3 regions of the Halomonas sp. SCS19 genome follow, and region 2 is predicted to be linked to each of the others. Evidence: predicted binding sites of a transcription regulator. Region 2 holds the regulator's gene; each other region holds the start of a gene.

Region 1 (4,706 bases), 3.9 Mb from region 2:
AAGAGCGTGTTCACCGGGGTGATGCCGGAGGCCTGGCTGTTCGCGCTCGGTGCGCTGTTCGTGCTGGTGACGGTGCTGCTGCCCCAGGGCATCGCCGGGCTTTTGTCACGCTCTCGCCAGCAAGGCAGCGACGATGACAGTGACACGCCAACCGACACGCCAACCGACACGCTGGATGCAACCCCCAGGGAGGCCACCCCATGAGCTTTCTTCAGAGCCTGGCCGATCGCGATCGGGTCTTCGACTTCCTGGTCCCGGAACAATCGCCGGTCGACGTGCGCCACGGCCCGATTCTCTATCTCGAGGACGTGTCGGTGAGCTTCGACGGCTTCAAGGCCATCAATGATCTCAACCTGACCATCGACGACGGCGAACTGCGCTGCATCATCGGCCCCAACGGTGCCGGCAAGACCACCATGATGGACATCATCACCGGCAAGACGCGCCCGGATCAGGGTAGCGTGTGGTTCGGCAGCCGCCACAACCTGTTGACCAAGAACGAGCCGGAGATCGCCCGGCTCGGCATCGGGCGCAAGTTCCAGAAGCCCACGGTGTTCGAGGCGCTGACGGTGTTCGAGAACCTCGAGCTGGCGATGGCCATGGACAAGAGTCTGTGGCCGACGCTCAAGGCGCGCATGACCGGGGAGGTGCTGGCGCGAATCGAGGAGGTGCTCGAGACGGTGGGCCTGGCGTCGCTCAGTCGCCGCCAGGCGGGCATCCTGTCCCACGGACAGAAGCAGTGGCTCGAGATCGGCATGCTGTTGATGCAGCGCCCTCGACTGTTGCTGGTCGACGAGCCGGTGGCGGGGATGACCGAGCAGGAGATGGAGCGTACCGCAGAGCTGTTATTGAGCCTCGCCGGCAAGCACTCGGTGGTGGTGGTGGAGCACGACATGGGCTTTGTGCGTTCGATCGCCCGCACTGTAACGGTGCTGCATCAGGGCTCGGTGCTGGCCGAGGGCAGTATGGACAAGGTGGCAAGCGACCCCAGGGTGATCGAGGTCTACCTGGGTGGCGACGAGGAGGCGGCATGATCGGACTGGAGCGAGTACCTCAACAGCCTTCGGTAAGAGCGCTGTACTGGGCGGACAGCGCATCCCGCGGCAGGCTGGCCACGCTGTGGGCGAAGGTCTGCGGCCGGTGGGTGCAGGAGATGGGCAAGGAGGTGGATCGATGCTGAGCATTCGCGGGCTCAATCAGTTCTATGGCGAGAGCCACACCCTGTGGGATCTCGATCTCGACGTGCCCAGGGCGGCCTGTACCTGCGTGCTGGGTCGCAATGGCGTCGGCAAGACCACCCTGATGAAGGCGATCATGGGCGAGGTGCCGATCACCGGCGGTGAGCTTCACTACGCCGACGGTGTCGCGCTGGAGAAGCGTCGCCTCGAGGATCGCTCACGCCTGGGCGTGGGCTATGTGCCCCAGGGACGCCAGATTTTTCCGCTGATGACGGTGGAGGAGAATCTGCGCACTGGCCTTGCCGCCCGTGGTGATGGCCTGCGCCAGGTGCCTGAACGCATCTATGAGCTGTTCCCGGTGCTCAAGGAGATGCGTCACCGGCGGGGCGGCGATTTGTCCGGCGGTCAGCAGCAGCAGCTGGCGATCGGGCGCGCCCTGGTGATCGAGCCGAAGCTGTTGATCCTCGACGAGCCGGGGGAGGGCATCCAGCCCAATATCGTCGCCCAGATCGGCGAAGTCATCCGTCGGTTGATCGCCGATGATGGGCTGACCGTGCTGCTGGTGGAGCAGAAACTGCCCTTTGCCCGTCGCTTCGCCGACCACTTCGCCATCCTCGATCGCGGGCGGAGAGTCGCCGTCGGTGATATCGGTGAGCTCGACGACGCCGTGGTGAAGCGCTACCTGACCGTCTGAGCGGTAGCGCGTCAATCAGGATGAATCGCTGCACATCAATGGTGCGCAATCGTAAGGTTGCGCACTTTTGTTGTGCGCGACCAAAGGCGTGCTTTTCTCTGGTGCAACCCTTGGCTGTTTTATAAGAAATTGAAAAATAAGTAGAAAAATAGAGATTTGAGAAGCTGGTACGGGGCTTGCACCTTGATTGGGCAATGGTGGTGGCCTTTTTTACTTTCGCTTGCCACGCCGACTCGACGGACCGCCCGGGAGAGCCATGAGCGCGCAGACAACACAGGATTTGACCGATCGGCACGGCCATCGCTTCGACGCGGGACGGCGCTGGGAGGCCAGCCTCGATCTCGGCTTTCGCCATGATGGCCAGGCCACTCGCCTCTATCGAGTGGATCATCGCGGTCCCCTGCGGGTGCAGCGTCCCTTCTATCCCGAAGGCCGCGACGGCACCTGCCACGTCTATCTGCTGCATCCCCCGGGGGGCCTGGTCAGCGGCGATATCCTGGATATCCAGGCGCGGGTGGGCGCGGGGGCGCGGGCGCTGCTGACCACACCGGCGGCCAACAAGCTGTATCGGGCCGACCGCAACGCCGTGGCCTGGTCCCAGCGCACTCGTCTGGTGGTCGAGGAGGGCGGGCTGCTCGAGTGGTTGCCCCAGGAAACCATCGCCTTCGACGGCTCGCGAGGGGTGCAGGCCACCGAGATCGAGCTTTCCGGCAGCGCCCGCTGCCTGGGCTGGGAGGTGCTGGCGCTGGGCCGGCCGGCCAGTGACCTGCCGTTTGCCAGCGGCCACCTCGAACAGCGCTTCCGGTTATCCCGGGACGGACGACCACTGTGGATCGAGCGCCAGCCCCTCGACCCTGACCATCGTCGTTTTCACGGCGCCTGGGGGCAGCGAGGGTGCAGCGTTCAGGCAACCCTGTGGGCGGTCGGGCTCGAAGACGAGTCCGCGGCGATCGAACGTCTGCGCCAAGGGTTGGGGCAGGGAGGGAATGACCTTGCCGGCAGTCCCGGCGCTGGTGAAGCCGAGCGCTGGGCCGTCACCGTACGTGATGGCGTCCTGCTGCTGCGCTACCTCGGTCACTCGCGGCGCGAGGCCTGGTCGCTGTGCGAGGCGGCTTGGACGTTGCTGCGTCCGATGCTGATGGATCGCGAGGCCTGTGTGCCGCGCATCTGGTTTACCTGAATGTCATGCCGGGCGGGACAGGCGACCCCTGGCCACCCTGACCAACATCGAGGATGAAAGGATGGAGCTGACACCGCGTGACAAGGACAAGCTTCTGCTGTTTACCGCTGGCCTGGTGGCCGAGCGGCGACGCGCCAAGGGGCTCAAGCTGAACTATCCCGAGGCGGTGGCCTTGATCAGCTGCGAGATCATGGAGGGTGCCCGGGAAGGCCTGAGTGTGGCCGAGATGATGAGCCGAGGGCGCCAGATACTGGGGCGTGACGAGGTAATGGAAGGGGTGGCGGAAATGGTCGACGAGGTGCAGGTCGAGGCCACCTTTCCCGACGGCACCAAGCTGGTGACGGTGCACAACCCGATCTCGTGAGGTTGCCAGGCCCCGGCTTGATCCGGGGGCGACGCGACAGGCTCATAGGCTGATACCAATAGGGAGGGCGCGGGATGATCCCCGGAGAATACCAACTGAAGGACGGTGACATCGCCCTGTGCGAGGGTCGCGACAGGGTCACGCTGGAGGTGGCCAATCGCGGAGATCGACCGATTCAGGTCGGATCCCACTATCACTTCGCCGAGACCAACCCGGCACTGGCGTTCGATCGCGACAGGGCGCGGGGCTTTCGTCTGGACGTGGCCGCCGGCAGCGCGGTGCGCTTCGAGCCGGGGCAGAGCCGTGAGGTCACCCTGGTGAGCTTCGCCGGACGTCGTCACATCTACGGCTTTCGCGGTGAAGTCATGGGCGCGCTGGACGATGCGGGCGCGCACAGCGGCGACAGCGGTCAGGAGGACGCCCGATGAAGATCAGTCGTCAGGCTTATGCCGACATCTATGGCCCCACCGTCGGCGACCGGGTGCGCCTGGGAGACACCGAGCTGTGGATCGAGGTAGAGAAGGACGCCACCCACTACGGCGACGAGGTCAAGTTCGGTGGTGGCAAGGTCATTCGTGACGGTATGGGGCAGAGCCAGCGTCTCGACCAGACGGTGATGGACACCGTCATCACCAATGCCCTGATCCTTGACTGGTGGGGCATCGTCAAGGCCGACGTGGGCCTCCAGGCGGGGCGCATCGCCGCCATCGGCAAGGCCGGCAATCCAGACACCCAGCCGGACGTCACCATCGTGATCGGACCCGGCACCGAGGTCATTGCCGGCGAGGGCAAGATCCTCACCGCCGGCGCCATCGACGCCCACGTGCACTTCATCTGTCCGCAGCTGGTGGACGAGGCCCTGGCCAGCGGCATCACCACCATGCTGGGGGGCGGTACCGGGCCTGCCACCGGATCGAACGCCACCACCTGCACGCCGGGGGCCTGGCACATCCATCAGATGCTCAAGGCCTGCGACAGCCTGCCGATGAACATCGGTCTGCTCGGCAAGGGCAACGCCAGCCTGCCTGAGGCGCTGGAGGCCCAGATCGAAGCGGGCGCCATGGGGCTCAAGCTGCACGAGGACTGGGGTACCACCCCGGCCTCCATCGATACCTGCCTGAGCGTGGCCGAGCGCTACGACGTTCAGATCGCGATCCACACCGACACCCTCAACGAGTCCGGTTTCGTCGAGGACACCCTGGCGGCGTTCAAGCAGCGCGGCATCCATACCTACCATACCGAGGGCGCCGGGGGCGGCCACGCACCGGACATCATCACCGCCTGCTCGAA
Region 2 (4,706 bases):
GAGCTGCATGTCCTGTCTCCTTGGGCAGGCGTCCATTGCTGATGGCCTAGGCAAGGCCGCGATCAGGAGGGAGTGTCGTCCCCTGGCGCCTGTTGGCGGATGGCTTCCTGCAGGCGCTCGTGAAGCTCGCGCTGGGAGCTGGCGTGGCGCAGACGGTGACGTGTGTCGGCGTCGTTCATGACGCCAGCGACCTGGCCGAGCAGGGCAAGATGGGCGTCGTCGGCCTCTTCCGGCACCAGCAGCACGAACACCAGATCGACGGGCTCACCATCGATGGCATCGAAGTCGACAGGTTCCGCGAGTTTGAGGAAGCCGGAGATGGGCGCCTTGCAGTGGGGGTTGCGGGCATGGGGAATGGCGACGCCATTGCCGATGCCGGTACTGCCCAGGCGCTCACGTCCGATCAGCCGACTGAAGACCTCCTGGCTGTCCAGGCTCGGGGTGTTCTGCGCAATGAAGGTGCTGAAAAACTCCAGCACCCTCTTCTTGCTGCCTCCCGGGACATCGAACAATGTGCGCTCGGGAGGGAGAATGGCTTCCAATGTCATGAGAGTCAGCGAATTCCGGCGCCTTGGGCGCGGGCTTGGGATTTTTCCTTGTGCTTGACCAGCTGGCGGTCCAGCTTGTCGGCAAGGGCGTCGATAGCAGCATACATGTCGCCGTCCTGCGCTTCGGCATGCAGGTCGGCACCGGCGGCGTGAAGGGTGCAGGCGGCCAGCTGGCGTTCCTTTTCCACCGAGAGGGTCACCTGGACGTTGGTGATGTTGTCGTAGTGGCGCTCCACACGGGCGAGCTTCTCTTGTACGTAGTCACGCAGGGGATCGGTCAATTCGACGTGGTGGCCGGTGATGTTGACTTGCATGACAGGCTCCTTGCTCTTTCGGGTGGTGGCTTGATTGTAACCCTTTTTCCGATCCTGCAAACCCCCTCGACGCTACGCAGAAAGACGCAGATGTCATGCGAAATTTCAAGTGCTTGCGCTTTCCCGATAACTAGGCTAGCGACGCCGCAGCGCAAGGCCTCAGCGCAGTCGCTTGCGCTCGCTGGAAGACGGAATATTCATGGCTTCCCGGTACTTTGCCACGGTGCGTCTGGCGACATTGACGCCGTCTTCCGCCAGCAATTCCACCAGTTTGCTGTCCGACAGAGGTTTGCGGGCAGGTTCCTTTTGAATCAACGATTTGATCATGGCGCGAATGGCGGTACTGGAATGGGCGTCGCCATCCTGGCCGACCTGGCTCGAGAAAAAATACTTCAACTCGAACACGCCGCGAGGCGTGTGCACGAACTTCTGGGTGGTCACGCGGGAGATGGTGGACTCGTGCATCTCCACCTTGTCTGCGATATCGGCCAGCACCAACGGTTTCATGGCCGCTTCTCCCTGCTCGAGGAAGTCGATCTGACGCACCATGATTTCCCGGCCGACCTTCAGCAAGGTGTCGTTGCGGCTGGACAGACTCTTGATCAGCCAGCGCGCCTCCTGCAGGTGGTCCTTGAGGAACTGGTTGTCCTGGCTCTTGTCCGCGCGCCGAATCAGCGCAGCGTAGTCGGGCTGGATGCGCAGTCGGGGCATTGCATCCGGATTGAGTTCAACGCGCCAGCCCTCTTCGGTGTGGCGTACCACCAGGTCGGGAATGACGTAGTCGTTATCGCTGTCACCGAACTGGCTGCCGGGACGTGGGTCGAGGCTTCGGATCAGCTCGATGACGCTGTCGAGTTGGTCGTCATCGAGTCCTAGCCGGCGCTTCAGCAGACGTCGGTCGCCGCTGGCCAGCGCCTCGAGAAACTGTCTTACCAGTCGTCCGGCCTGGGGCAGCAGGACGGTATCGCGAGGCAGACTATCCAGTTGCAGCATCAAACACTCGCGCAGGTCGCGGGCGAACACTCCGGTCGGTTCGAACTGTTGCAGCCGAACCAGCACCGCCTCCACCTCGGCGAGGGGAGGGGGGCGACGACCGTCTTGCTCGAGCCCCTGGGCGATGTCATCCAGTGTCTGCTCGAGATAGCCGTCGGCGTTGACCGCGTCGAGCAGGCTCTCGGCGATCAGGCGCTCCTGGTCGCTGACGTCGAGCATCGCCAGTTGCCAGCTCAGGTGGCTGTGCAGTGACTGGGAGCTTGCCTGGCGCTCGAAATCCGGCGCCTCGCCACTACCGGCGGGGGTGGTGCCCAGGTCCTGGTAGGTGTCGGACCAGTCGCTGTCCACACTGAGCTCCGAGGGGATCTGATCCGCCCAGTCATCTTCCACGGCTTCCCTGGTCTGCTGTTCGCCGAACTCGTCCTCGAGTTCGAGCATGGGGTTGGCCTCCAGCGCCTGCTGGACCTCCTGGCGCAGGTCCAGGGTCGAAAGCTGCAGCAGGCCGATCGCCTGTTGCAGTTGCGGGGTCATGGTCAGCTGGGTACCGATGCGCAGCTGCAGTGACGCCTTGAGGGCCATGGGTCGGGATCCACCAGTGTTGTCGAAAGGCTTTACCCTAACGACGAGTCATCAGACATGCAAGCATCTTGCCAAGTTGGTGTTTTTTGACCTGTGGGAGGGAGTGAAAAGGTCGATGTGGAACAACTTGGTAGGGGGGGAGGTGCTTCTTTCGAGGGAGGCCCTGTGTGCAAGGTGAGGCCGACCCTTTCGGGGCCGGCGGTTGGATGCTGATGCTGGCAAGTGTTGCGGCCGCTTGATGCGACTGCGGCTGTCGGGCGGCCCTGCGGTCTAAAGGCGGAAGTTCTCGCCCAGGTAGACCTCCTTGACGCGCTGGTTGGCGAGGATGGACTCGGCGCTGCCCTCGGCGATGATCTGGCCGTCGCCGACGATGTAGGCACGATCGCAGATATCGAGGGTCTCGCGCACGTTGTGATCGGTGATCAGGACGCCGATATCGCGGGCCTTGAGTTGACGAATGATGGACTTGATCTCGCCCACCGAGATCGGGTCGACCCCGGCGAAGGGTTCATCGAGCAGGATAAAGGCCGGCTCGGTGGCCAGGGCGCGGGCGATCTCGACCCGGCGCCGCTCCCCGCCGGACAGGCTCATGCCGGGGTTGTCGCGAATATGGCTGACGTGGAAGTCCTCGAGGAGTTGCTCGAGACGTGCTTCTCGGCCCTCGCGGTCGAGGTCCTTGCGGGTCTCGAGGATCGCCATGATGTTGTCGGCCACCGACAGCTTGCGAAAGATCGAAGCCTCCTGAGGCAGGTAGCCGATACCGGCCAGCGCGCGCTGATGCATGGCCGCGCGGCTCAGGTCCCGATCATCGATGCTGATGCTGCCGGCGTCGGCTCTGACCAGGCCGACGATCATGTAGAAGGAGGTGGTCTTGCCGGCCCCGTTGGGGCCCAGCAGACCGACGATGCTGCCCTGCTCGATCGACAGGCTGATGTCCTGGACGACGCGACGCTTCTTGTAGCTCTTGGCCAGATGGCGAGCGTGGAGAGTCTTCATCAGTTTCCTTGGCTTTCCGGCTCGAGGGTCATGCGAATGCGCTGCTCGCCCTGGACGCCCTGGGCGCTGGAGCGGGCCTGGACCACGCGGCGATCGAGGAAGTACTCCAGATAGGCACCGTCGAAGGTGTCATTGGCCTTGTGCAGCTCAGCCTGGTCGATCAGCTCCATGCGGCGTTCGGCCACGTGGTAGATCACCTTGCGGCCCCAGCCCTTGACCACCGGTTCTTCCGGGGATGGCTTCTGCTCGAGGTAGGCACGTGAGCCGGTCGCGGTCGCCAGTGACAGTTGTCCTTGGTCGTTGCGCTGGATCTCGACGCGTTCGCCGGTGAGGATCATGCTGCCTTGCACAATGCGCACGTCGCCGGTATAGACCGCGGTACCGGCGCGATCATCGAGATCCAGCTGGTCGGCCTCCACCTGAATCGGTGCGCTGCGATCACTTTCCAGCGCCAGGACACTGCTGCCGGTGGCGCCGGCGGCCAGGCCAAGGGCCAGGGCAAGCAGGAGGGCGGGACTTGGACGCATCATGGAAGGGGCTCCTTATTGAGGCTCTGGCGGATGATGACCGGTGACATTGTCGGTCAGGCGAGCGGTATTGTCATGGATCCAGGCGTCGAAGCGCTCCCCTTGCATCTGTTGAGGGGGTTGGCGTAGGACGGCTGGCGTTTCGCTCCAGACATGGCCACTGTCGCTGTCGTAGACCAATACCTCTGTATCAAGCTGCCAACGCTCTGCGGGGGCCTCGAGATGGGCGTCGCCCGACAGGGTCAGGGGGTTGCCGTCCGGACCCAGTTCACCGTTGTCGGCGTCGGCGATCCACTCTCGGCCGCTGTCGTCGATCAGCGCAAGGTCCGGCTGGTCCACCCGGGTGACGTCGTCGAGCGGTGTGTGCACAAGGCGTGGCGTATCGATGCGCTGATGGGGGGTGCCCTGGGCATCGAAGCGGGTCAGGCGGGCATCCACCAGGTAGTAGTCGGGCTCGCCGGCCTTGTCATTGGGTACCAGGTCGGGGACGTTGCTCTCGCGGGGGTCGAGCAACGTCAGGCCGCCACCGAGTACCAGCAGCAGGATGACCAGCCAGAAGCGAAAGCCCGGACGCAGTGCGCTCAGTTTCATGTCAGCGGTCCGTTGCTCAGGTAGCTGTCGATGATATCGTCGAGGCGGCCCTGGGCCATCAGCAGGGTGTCGGTGATCTCGCGCACCGCGCCATGTCCGCCGGCAACCTGGGTGACCCAGTCGGCGTGCTGACGAAGGTAGCAGGGGGCGCCTGGCAC
Region 3 (4,706 bases), 2.1 Mb from region 2:
CTGTCGCTGTCCGACGGCAACCCGCTGATCTTCCTCACCAGTCCCGACAGCCTGTTCTTCCTGGCGCTGACCGGGGTGTTCTACTACTTCATGGTGGTGAGAAAGCCCGAGGCGCGACAGCACGCCTGATGTCCTGGCCAGTGAGCGACCGCCGCAAGACACGACAAGGCCGCGCCCTCGGGCGCGGCCTTGTCGTGGTGGGCTGAGTGGAACGCGACGGTCAGACGTGCTTGTCAGGCGACGCTATTGCTGTTGCTGAGCGGACGAGAGGGGCCGAAGTGCTCGTAGTGACGGCGCTGCTCGGGGATACCCAGTTCTGCCAGATGGCTGTCGATGGCGCTCATGAAGGGCGGCGGGCCGACGAAGTAGCACTGGGCGTCGCCGCCGGGCAGCAGGCGGGCCAGCAGCTCACGCTCGAGGCGGCCCTTGATGTCGCCGCCGTCGCCTTCCTCGTAGGCGCAGACCCGGGTCAGCAGTTGCGGATAGTCTCGGGCAAGGGCCTCGACCTCGCCACGGAAGGCGTGGTGGTCGATGTTCCGGGCAGCGTGGACGTAGCAGACCCGGCGTCCCTGGGCCAGGGCCTGGCGCGCCAGCGGCAGCATCGGTGTCTGGCCGACACCGCCGCTGATCAGCATCACCGGCGCGTCGCCATCGTCCAAGGTCAGCTCACCGGCGGGGGGCAGCAGTTCCAGGGTGTCGCCGACGCGCATCTGCTGATGCAGGAAGTTGCTGACCAGACCGCCCGGCTCCTGTTTCACCGAGATGCGATAGCTACGGCCGTTGGGGCTGCCGGACAGGCTGTAGTGGCGATGCACGATTGCCTCGTCCACCGCCAGACGCAAGCCGATGTACTGGCCGGGCTCAGCGTCGGCCACCGGCTGGCCGTCGACCGGCTCCAGGGTGAAGGAGCGAATCACCTCGCACTCGCGCTGGATCTGGGCGACACGAAACTCGCGCAGTCCACGCCAGCCGCCGGGGCGCTCGGCGAAGGCCTGGTAGCGCTCGGCTTCGGCGGCGATCAGCAGCGCGGCCAGGTCGTTGTACAGGGCCGTCCAGGCGTCGGCGATCTCCGGCGTCACCACCTCGCCCAGCACCTCTCCGATGGCGGCCATCAGGCATTCGCCGACGATGGGGTACTGCTCGGGCTGGATGCCCAGCGAGACGTGCTTGCTGATCACCGTCTGCATCGAGTCGATGACCTCCTGGGGCTGGCGGCGCAGGCCGACATAGGCCAGCACCCCTCGCGCCAGCGCCTTCGGCTGGCCACCGTCGGCCTGGTGGGCCTGGTTGAACACTGCCTTGACCTCCGGGTAGCGCTCGAACATCAGCGGATAGAAACGGGCGGTGATGGCGTCCAGATGTTCGGCGACCAGAGGGGCGGTGGCATCGATGATGGCGTCTTGGGCAGCGGTGGTCATGGCGTCTCCTGTCAGGGATATGGCGCAGCGCGCTCCCACTGTGGCAAAAAACCCTCACCGCGTCGGAGGCCTGGCTCGTTTGGGCCTACTTTTTCTCTACAGCTTGTGAACAGAGCATCGGTTGATATGCCTCGACACCTTCGGTGCTACCACGGGGTCGGGGCGTATCGCTCGTCGCCTTTCTGTACCCTGTATGGAGCAAGCGATATGCCGCTTCGCTTGAGGTGCGCCAACTTGCCACAGTGCGGGTGATCCAGAGCGGGTAACGAGCGGGCAGTGTGGATCCACAGGGCGCTTGTCGAGAGCGCTGGTCACGCTACCCGGCTCCTTTTTTCTGGCCCGGTTCCCGGCCACGTTCCCGACCCGATTCTGTCCCGGTATTCGCCCAGGCCAGTGGTACCTCTTGTGAACGAGATCGAGGTTGCATGTCGATCTGACACTACAAGTGCTATCGTTTTGACACTGTTGATAGTCAAAAGGACATTCGAGGTGGTCAGCTTTCTACGACGCCTGCGTGCCCTGCTGCAGCGCCTGGGCGATGAGCAGGGCCCCGAGCTCGCCGAGGCCTGGCAGGGCGTGCTCGAATCACTGGTGGCCCCCACCGCGGCGGATGCCAGCGCGCTGCTGGTGGCGCAGGGCTCCGGTCTCAGGCCGGTGGCCACCATCGGCCTGCCCGAGGGCGTGGCCGGCAGGACCTTCGCCTTGAGCGAGCATCCTCGCCTCGCCGCCATCGCCGAGGCGCCGGGGGTCTGCCGCTTTGCCGCGGACTCGCCCCTTCCTGATCCCTACGACGGACTGCTGGATGACGGTCTCAGCCCTGTCCATGACTGTCTGGGGGTGGCGTTGCGCGACGGTGATGAGCTGATCGGCATGGTCACCCTGGACGCCCTGATCCCGGGGGCGCTGGCCGAGCTGGATGACCAGGGCCTGCTGGCGGCGGCCGAGTTGCTGGGCACCTGCCTGCGGCTGTCTCGGCGTCTGGACGGCGCCCGCCTGCAGCTCGCCCTGCAGCGCGATGACCACGGCCAGTTGCCGCGTCGGCTGACCGGCTGGCGCAGTGGCGCCATGCGCAAGCTGATGGCCTCGGTGGAACTGGTCGCCGCCACCGACATGAGCGTGCTGGTGCTGGGCGAGACCGGCGTCGGCAAGGAGCGCATCGCCCATGCCCTCCATCACGGCTCGCGACGTGCCGATGGGCCACTGGTGGTGGTGAACTGCGCCGCGCTGCCGGCCTCGTTGATCGAGAGCGCCCTGTTCGGCCATCGGCGCGGGGCGTTTTCCGGGGCAACCAGCGACCATCGCGGGCACTTCCAGATGGCCGACGGCGGCACCCTGGTGCTGGACGAGGTGGGGGAGCTGCCGCTGGAGCTGCAGCCGAAGCTGTTGCGGGTGCTGCAGGAAGGCGAGGTCCAGCCGCTGGGCAGCGATCGGCTCCAGCATGTCGACGTTCGGGTGGTCGCGGTGACCAACCGGGATCTTGCCCTGGAGGTCGCCCAGGGGCGCTTTCGCGAGGATCTCTATCACCGGCTCAGCGCCTTTCCGCTGGAGGTACCCCCGCTGCGCCAGCGTCCCGAGGACCTGGCGCTGCTGGTCGGACACTTCCTGGAGCAGAACCGGGTGCGTCTCGGCGTCGGCAACCTGCGCCTGAGCGAGGCCGCGCGGGAGTCGCTGGCGGCCTGGCACTGGCCCGGCAACGTACGTGAGCTGGAGTCGCTGCTGGCACGTGCCTCGCTGCTGGCATTGGCCTCGGTGGACGTGCTCGGGACGCCCGATGCTCGCCGCCGTAGCGTACGCATCGAGGTCGAACACCTGGGGCTGGCGCCGGCGACAGCCCGGGCCACCGACTCGCCCGCAGCTCAAGGCGACACGTCTCGAAGCGCCGTGTCGCCGGCCGATCGGCCAGCGGGCGAGGCGCTGGATCGAGAGCCCTCGCTGCGGGAGGCCACCGAGGCCTTTCAGCGCGAGCGCATCCGGCAGGCCCTGGACACTGAAGGCAACTGGGCAGGGGCGGCTCGCCGGCTGGGGCTGGACCCCGGCAATCTGCATCGCCTGGCGCGGCGGCTGGGGCTAAAGGCCTGATTCTGTCCTGGTCATCGCCAAGGGCGTGCGAGGCTGTCGCGGGGTTGGGGCTGGGTTGGGGGATGCAGGGCTTGCCAGCGTGAGTCAGGTTTGCGGCATCGGCAGTGCCTTTGATGTGCATCATGGTGATGTTGTCCAAAGCGGGCCAGACTTCACAAGACCAAGTGAATTACTCAGGTACTCGCCATGTCATCCGTCGCCGCTCGTCTGCCTCTTGCGCGCCTCGCCTTTCGTCCCTTCTTCCTGCTGGCGGCGGCCTTCAGCGTGGTGGCCCTGCTGGTGTGGCTCGCTTTCTGGCACGGCATCTTCGTGCTGTCGCCCCGGGCGGGCATGCTGTGGTGGCACCAGCACGAGATGCTGTTCGGTGTGGTGGGGGCGGTGGTGTCGGGGTTCTTGCTGACCGCGGTGCAGACCTGGACCGGCCTCAGGGGGCTGCATGGCGCCCCGCTGCTGGGGCTCGTCGCACTGTGGCTGGGGGCCCGGCTGGGGCTGGCCTTTCCGGTCTTGCCACAGGCGCTGGTGATGGCGCTGGACGTCGGCTTTCTGCTGATCGTCTGCGCCGTGATGGCGGTGATGGTGATCCGGGCGAAGCGCTGGCGCAATCTGATCTTCGTGCCGGTGCTGGCGATCCTCGCCGGTGCCAACCTGGGCAGCCATCTGGGCGTGCTCCAGGGTGACCCTGAGCTGGTGCGCCAGTCGTCCTACCTGGCGGTGCTGCTGGTAACGCTGATTATGGGGGTGCTGGGCGGTCGGGTGATCCCGATGTTCACCGCCAACCGGCTGGGCCTGAAGCGCCGCCCGGCGCTGCCCTGGCTCGAGGGGCTGGCGCTCGGCAGCCTGGCGCTGGCGGTGGTGCTGCAGGTTACACGCACCCTGGGGGCCGATCTGCCCGACAGCTTACTGGCGCTGGCGCTGCTGGCGGCGGCGCTGGCCCACCCGCTGCGCCTGATACGCTGGCAAGGCCGCGCCACCGGACGTGAACCCCTGCTGTGGAGCCTTCACCTGAGCTACGCCTTCGTGCCGCTGGGGCTTTTGCTGTGGGCCCTGGGGCTGTGGGGCGTCGGCCGGGCAGAGCTGGGTGTCCACGCCATCACCGTGGGTGCCATGGGCACCATGATGCTGTCGATGATGTCGCGGGTGTCGCTGGGCCATACCGGCCGTCCCATGCGCTGTCTGCCGGGCATCGGCGTGGCTCTCGGCCTGCTGGTG

Evidence for each region. The regulator sigma-54, encoded in region 2, starts transcription at its own class of promoters, with help from an activator protein. The targets are predictions, from matches to a motif close to TGGCACNNNNNTTGCTNT.
Region 1: a site for sigma-54 is predicted at 2,038-2,055, ahead of NFH97_RS17745 (urease accessory protein UreD). Genes of this name have one in related genera too.
Region 3: a site for sigma-54 is predicted at 1,614-1,631, ahead of hmpA (NO-inducible flavohemoprotein). Genes of this name have one in related genera too.

The regions. Positions count from the first base shown of each region.
Region 1 covers NZ_JAMSHN010000001.1:4,100,808-4,105,513, forward strand. Annotated here, with positions in the region: gene urtC (urea ABC transporter permease subunit UrtC) at 1-204, shown strand, start outside; gene urtD (urea ABC transporter ATP-binding protein UrtD) at 201-1,034, shown strand; gene urtE (urea ABC transporter ATP-binding subunit UrtE) at 1,174-1,872, shown strand; gene NFH97_RS17745 (urease accessory protein UreD) at 2,129-3,052, shown strand; gene ureA (urease subunit gamma) at 3,114-3,416, shown strand; gene NFH97_RS17755 (urease subunit beta) at 3,491-3,844, shown strand; gene ureC (urease subunit alpha) at 3,841-4,706, shown strand, end outside.
Region 2 covers NZ_JAMSHN010000001.1:237,790-242,495, reverse strand. Annotated here, with positions in the region: gene rapZ (RNase adapter RapZ) at 1-9, opposite strand, end outside; gene ptsN (PTS IIA-like nitrogen regulatory protein PtsN) at 63-548, opposite strand; gene hpf (ribosome hibernation-promoting factor, HPF/YfiA family) at 554-862, opposite strand; gene NFH97_RS01025 (RNA polymerase factor sigma-54) at 1,022-2,434, opposite strand; gene lptB (LPS export ABC transporter ATP-binding protein) at 2,705-3,430, opposite strand; gene lptA (lipopolysaccharide transport periplasmic protein LptA) at 3,430-3,960, opposite strand; gene lptC (LPS export ABC transporter periplasmic protein LptC) at 3,973-4,548, opposite strand; gene NFH97_RS01005 (KdsC family phosphatase) at 4,545-4,706, opposite strand, start outside.
Region 3 covers NZ_JAMSHN010000001.1:2,308,517-2,313,222, forward strand. Annotated here, with positions in the region: gene NFH97_RS09985 (tripartite tricarboxylate transporter permease) at 1-129, shown strand, start outside; gene hmpA (NO-inducible flavohemoprotein) at 234-1,418, opposite strand; gene norR (nitric oxide reductase transcriptional regulator NorR) at 1,908-3,497, shown strand; gene NFH97_RS10000 (NnrS family protein) at 3,684-4,706, shown strand, end outside.